One region of the Pseudogracilibacillus sp. SO10305 genome, then DNA from elsewhere that is predicted to be linked to it. Evidence: riboswitches for the same ligand, from Rfam matches in the RefSeq annotation. Region 1 holds a riboswitch; the other holds the start of a gene.
The links. A riboswitch is a leader RNA that binds a small molecule or an ion and turns the genes downstream of it on or off. The one in region 1 is predicted to bind cobalamin.

Region 1 (3,428 bases):
CCGTATAATGCCACATACGATCTCGGTTTACAATTTTCCCACCAGCTTGCTCCGTGATAGAAAGCATTCGGCCATCGACATGTTTTGGTACTCCTGATATCATATTTTTAGGGGCATTACCTAATGATTGCGGCCAATTTTTTCGAATCGCTTCGAAATTCGCTCCAATTCCACCACTAGCAATTACAATAGCTGCTGCTTCATATGAAAATTCACCAATCGTTTTACGTGTCGTTTCCCTCCCTCTTTCAGCATGATCGTTTTCTAAAACGGACCCTTGTACTGTTGTAATTTTATGTTCCCTTTCAATGAGCTGATCAACTTGGTGCCTTGGTTTATATGTAACGAGATTTTCATCCATCTGTTTATGTAAAAGAGATACGAAAGGTTGGACAAGTCCTGGGCCTGTTCCCCAAGTAATATGAAATCTTGGTACAGAGTTTCCGTGTCCTTCAGCTAAATAGCCACCTCGCTCAGCCCACCCAACGACAGGAAAAAAGCGAACTCCTTTTTCATGAAGCCATGATCGTTTTTCCTCTTTTGCAAAATGCACATAGCGTTTCGCCCATTTAAATCCATATTTGTCCTCTGTTTCTAAGCGATCATAACCCGCCGTGCCGAGCCAATCTTGCCACGCTAGTTCATGTGAATCTTTTATCCCCATACGACGTTGTTCAGGAGAATCGACTAAAAAAAGTCCACCGAAAGACCACCAAGCTTGACCTCCTAATGATTGGGGGCCTTCTTGATCTAGTAGTAATACTTTCTTTCCTTTTGCTGCAAGTTCTGTCGTTGTAACGAGTCCTGCTAGTCCTGCACCAATAACAATGACATCATATTGCATCATCTCCGCCTCCTTTTCTTCATTATACCGTACATGAAATGTGAATTGTCAGAAAAGGGCGATTATTTTAAAGTACTAGTTAAAAAATGATCTGATAGTTTGTTGTAGAATACTTTCTTCTAAGGAATACGTCTAAGTCCTTTTTCGCTAACAGACTAGGATGGACATATATTACCGAAGCTAATAGTGTGAAATGGTGGTTTGCCCTGAGACCGAAAGCCTTTATGACAGGCCTCAGCCTAAAAGTCTCATTGAACGTTCTCCCTTCTGCACCACATATCCACGAACAGATTCTTTAAGATTCGCTTATTGCTCTTTTATTTCATTATCCCGTAAATGTAGTTGATCGCTTATATCATTATCTTTTAACTGAATTCCTATATATTCTTGGATTTGATGTTTGTTTTTCCTACTTTGTCCAAAAATATTTTCTACGCGAAAACTTCCTTTTTCCATTTTGTTGGGGAGAGGATTGAGCTTTATGGTTGGGTCCTTACGGTTTGGGGTTGGGTTCTTGTAGCTTCGGGTTAGATTCTTGCAACTTTGGCATGTTTTCTTGCAACTTCGGCCTGCTTTCTTGCAACTCCGACCCATATTCTTGCAACTTCGACCCGTATTCTTGCAACTTCGTCCTGCTTTCTTGCAACTTCGACCCGTATTCTTGCAACTTCGACCTGCTTTCTTGCAACTTCGACCTGCTTTCTTGCAACTTCGACCCGTATTCTTGCAACTTCTACTCACATTCTTGCAACTTCAACTCACATTCTTGCAACTTCTACTCACATTCTTGCAACTTCTACCCATATTCTTGCAACTTCTACCCATATTCTTGCAACTTCGACCCGTATTCTTGCAACTTCGACCTGCATTCTTGCAACTCCGACCCGTATTCTTGCAACTTCAACTCACATTCTTGCAACTACCTACTTTCCATATTATTTGTACTATAAATTTACAAGGCGATCAAAATCATCAGGCTACTTAGAACCCCCAGCAGTAACAGGGGTATTCAAATACATAAAAAAAGGTGGTGAAGCCCACCACCTCCTTAATTTCTGTTCATATTATACAATTACTTCATCGCGTTCGACAAATGTCATCGCATTTCGAACAATTGTATATGCTTTCGTTAAATTTTCTTTATACGTAGCTTGTAAATTTTCCTCAGCTAATTCAATTTCATTCCATAATTGTTCATACGTAGCTTGTAAAGATGTTGTTTCATTTTCAACTAAACGATTCATCACATTTGTTTGTAATGCTTCTACATAATAGCTGACAGTTCCTTTCATTCCCTTTCCCTCCTTCACGTAAAAAAACAACCTTGCGAAGATGCAGGTTGTTGTAAAAAGCAATCCAAAAGAAGCATAGGAATTTCCCTATGTTTGAACCGTTCCACACACCTCCTATCCTCCGTAGGAAATTTGTTGAGCATTATTAGGCAGGTCTCCTGGCTTCACTTCATCGCTTCTCACACCTTCCCACTTTTTATTTTTATAAAAAGCAGTGGTATTCGTGAGTTGCTCCGTATCACAGTTGCGGGACAGCGTCGGAATTACACCGATCTTCCCTTTTAAGCAATAAAGGATAATATACTTTCCAATATTGCACCTAAAGCTCCAATATTTAATTACATCTATAGTATATCATAATTGCCTGATATTCGTTTCTCTTATCGTCATCTGTTTTAAATATGAGATAAATGTACAAAAAAAGAACTTGAGACTTAATAAAAGTACGTCTCAAGTTCTTTACTTAATTAATTTAAAATTTTCACACGAACCGTTCTTCTTCCCCAACTATATGCAGACTTCTCCGACGGGTAGAGAACATCGATTTTCTTCCCTTTGATTGCGCCACCTGTATCAGCAGCAATCGCAGTTCCATAACCTTCTACCCAAACTTTTGATCCTAGTGGAATAACACTTGGATCAACCGCAATTACTTTTGGTGTAGGTTTTTGTTTTAAATCCATTCCAGTAGCTGAAACACCAGAACATCCTGAACAGTCAGGGCCATATGCAGTCGCCTCTACTGTAAATGACTTTCCAGTAGACGGTTCTGGCTCTTTCTTACCTTGATTACTAGATGGTTTTTTCGGTGTTTCACTTGTAGCAGCTTGCTTCGGTGTATCTGATGAAGCTGGTGCCTTCTCTTTTTTAGCAGCTGTCGCAACTTTTGTTTCTTCTGCTTTTTGCTCTTTAGCCGCTTTCGCTTTTTCCGCTTCAATTTCATCACGATATTGTTGTTCAATGCTTGCTAATTTACTATCTTCACTACCTAATTTTTGTTTCTCTTTCTCTAATGTAGTTTCTTTATCTTTTAACGATTTTTCAGAGCTTTTTAATTCGTCCTTCTGTGCAACAACTTCTGCTTTTTGCTCTTCTAATTCATCAACTAAAGCTTCTTGCTTATCTATTTTGTCTGTAATTTCCTCTTGAATGTCTTCCACTTCTTGACGATCTGCTTCATGTTCTTCTATTAGTTGCTTATCTGCGTTTGTAATCGTTGATACAGAATTGACACGACTAATGAATTCATTGAAGTCTTTAGCATTAAATAAAACTTCTAAATAGCTAATGTC
Region 2 (3,428 bases), on a different contig from region 1:
TATTTGGTACATACATATTAAATGAAATACTTTGATCAATATGCTTTTGTCTTACTGCATTTTGCTTTACAGACCAACGCTGATCCACAATATATGCAGAACGACGATAAATGTTATACGTTCTGTGATCTAATGCTGGTGCTGTTACTGGAATTTTGAAGTCTTTTTTCTCCTCGTAATAGAACACTTGGAAAATCGGGTCAATACTCGCAGTGGACCCTGCAATCATCGCTGTCGATGAGTTCGGTGCTACTGCCATCAAATACCCATTACGAATTCCGTTTTCTTGTACTTCTTGTTGTAATGCTTCCCACTTTTCTCCTTCATATCCACGTGAAGTGAAATATTGTCCTGATTGCCATTTGCTTCCTTCAAAGAAACGGTAAGCGCCTTTTTCTTTACTTAATTCCATACTTGCTTGAATCGTTAAATAAGCAATCTGTTCATATAATTCATCCGTGTATGTTAATGCCTCTTCTGACTCCCATTCGATGCCTTTCAGTGCAAGCAAGTGATGCCAACCAAACGTTCCTAAACCTACCGCTCTATATTTCTGGTTCGTCAGTTGTGCTTGTAAAATTGGTAATGTGTTCATATCAATTACATTATCCAACATTCTTACTTGAATCGGAATGAGTCGCTCTAACACACCTTCTGGTACCGCACGACCTAAGTTAACAGAACTTAAGTTACAAACGACATAATCTCCAGTTTTATATTTCTTCACAATCACATCTTCATTTTCAACATACTCTTCTAAAAACTCTGTTGGTGATTGATTTTGGGTAATTTCTGTACAAAGGTTAGAACAATAGATAATACCAGCATGACTATTTGCATTCATACGGTTTACTTCATCACGGTAAAACATAAACGGTGTACCTGTTTCTAACTGAGAAATCATAATACGTTTCATGATATCAATTGCCGGTACTTTCTTTTTCGTTAAACGTTCATCGCGAATACATTCTTCATATTTCGCCCGCCACGTTCCAGCACCTTTTTCTTCATCATAAAAATCTTCCAAGCTATATCCCATCACTTGTCTTACTTCATGTGGATCAAATAAATACCAGTCACCACGTGCTTCTACTTGTTCCATAAAGTAATCTGGTAAACATACTCCAGGGAAAATATCGTGTGCTCGCATACGTGCATCCCCGTTATTTAATTTTAAATCTAAAAACGGTTCAATATCGATATGCCATACATCTAAATAAATCGCGATCGCACCTTTTCTCGTACCTAATTGGTCCACACTTACCGCCGTATTGTTTAACTGACGAATCCACGGCACGACACCACTCGACATTCCTTTAAATCCTTTAATTGCACTCCCACGGCCTCGGACTTTCCCCATATAGACACCAATTCCGCCACCGTTTTTCGATAATTGTGCTACATCTGTGTTCACATCGTAGATCGATTGTAAACTATCCTCGACTGTATCAATGAAACAGCTAGAAAGTTGTCCATGTGTTTTTCCTGCGTTGTTCATTGTCGGTGTTGCAACAGTCATATATAAATTACTTAAAGCCCAGTAAGCTTCTAAAATATAATCCATTCGCTTCTCGCTATTTTCATCTTGCATTAAATGCATTGCGATAATCATCCAACGTTCTTGAGGCAATTCAAAAACGTTTTTCTCATGGTCTGTCGCTAAATATCTTGTTGCTAACGTATAAATAGCTAAATAGTGAAATAAACTATCGCGCTCTTGTTCGATCTTGCTTCCTAAAAGGTCGATCTCTTCTTTTGTATATTTTTCTAATAATTTATTCGTATAAATGCCTTTATTCGTTAATTGATCAATTAATGTATAAAAATCTCCATATTTTTCAGCTGGGTCATATCCTCTGTTAGCTGCAGCTTGCTCATACAATTGTGCAGCATATAAACGACTGGCAAAGTATGTCCAATCCGGATTAGCTTCATCAATATTTTCTAATGCAATTTTAATCATCTCAATGTGAACATCTAATCCTGTCACATTCGCTGTTGCGTTTAACATCTTTTCTTTATACGGTGTGACATCTACATTTAAACCTTCTTGTGCCAACGTCATTAATGCTTCTACCTTGTTTTCTACCTCTAACATGCTCATCTATAAATCCCTCCTGAAAAATTATCCCCTATTATATATGTCGATCGCTTCGTTTCGTGTTCTCCTAATATGTATTTTTTATATTAAAAAAGCCGTTTATTCGCATGAGGAATAAACGGCCAAAAAGACAACAAAATATGCACTATTTCAATATCCATGCCGTTTCCAAAATCCCTCACCCCGGAGAAGTGAAACTAACGCGATTAGGCAGGTCTCCTGACTTATATGTATCTCCAGAACCCCTTCCTATATGTGTTGCCTTTTCTTAAAAAAACAACTACATACAGTGAGCATGTCCTTTCATAAAAATAACATAATTACAGTTGCGGGGGCAGTTCTAGCTTCTCACTAGATTCCCTTTTTAAGACTTTCATACGTCACCTTAATCACTATATATTGTGTATTCAATTTTATATATCATCTATATATTGTGTTTTAATCTTAACATATTCATTTTTATGATGCAATATATTTTTAACAATTTTAGCGAATATTGGTATAGCATGTTGACGGATTTGTAACACCGATTTAGTTTTGATATACTTCTAAACGCATAAAGAAGTCTTTTATAAATTGATAGAACAATTTTTCCGTCGGTAATAATTCACGTTCAGCAGGAATAATCGCCCCGACCGATCGTTTCAAACTAGGTTCTGTAATTGGAACTTTCACCGTAGCACGCGGCAAACAATCGACCAATGTTACTTCTGGAATTAATGTAACACCTAATCCCGCTGATACAAGCCCTTTTATCGCGTCTAAATCTTTTCCTTCAAAGGAAATTTTCGGTTGAAAGCCACGTTGTAAACATCCTTCCATAATAACGTCGTGTAATATAAACCCTTTTGGAAACATGACAAACGATTCATCGCGCAATTCGATTAATTTTAATGAAGACCTGTTTGCAAGAGAATGATTACTCGGTAATAAAGCGACAATATCTTCTGTAAAAAGTACTGTACTTTTCACCTTATCTTGGTCTTGTGGTAATGGTCCTAATAATGCAATATTAATTTCGCCCTTTTTCACCCAATCAAGTAGCTCACTATGTGTCCCTTGATTTAGCACAAATTTCACATCTGGATACTGTTTTCGAAAGTAAAAAATAGCAGTAGGTAATATATAAGAGGCTAAACTAGCCGCAAAGCCTATATGAATCGTTCCTTTTTTAGGATCGGTATATTCAATCACTTCTTGTCTTGCATCATCGATCACATTCATCGCTTTTTCCATATGTTCTAAAAAAACTTTCCCAATTCTCGTTAGTCGAACGGTTCTTCCTTCTCGAATAAATAAATCTACCCCAAGCTCTTCTTCTAAATTA

Region 2: linked by a shared signal. The riboswitch ahead of SPD45_RS04850 (ribonucleoside-diphosphate reductase subunit alpha) and the one ahead of SPD45_RS03410 (hypothetical protein) in region 1 are both predicted to bind cobalamin.

What each region holds. Positions count from the first base shown of each region.
Region 1 is NZ_JAXHDE010000002.1:166,776-170,203, forward strand. It holds gene SPD45_RS03400 (FAD-binding dehydrogenase) at 1-844, opposite strand, end outside; gene SPD45_RS03405 (hypothetical protein) at 1,338-1,574, opposite strand; gene SPD45_RS03410 (hypothetical protein) at 1,909-2,136, opposite strand; cobalamin riboswitch at 2,268-2,474, opposite strand; gene SPD45_RS03415 (PcsB-like coiled-coil domain-containing protein) at 2,604-3,428, opposite strand, start outside.
Region 2 is NZ_JAXHDE010000003.1:188,293-191,720, forward strand. It holds gene SPD45_RS04850 (ribonucleoside-diphosphate reductase subunit alpha) at 1-2,065, opposite strand, end outside; cobalamin riboswitch at 2,294-2,505, opposite strand; gene SPD45_RS04855 (LysR family transcriptional regulator) at 2,633-3,428, opposite strand, start outside.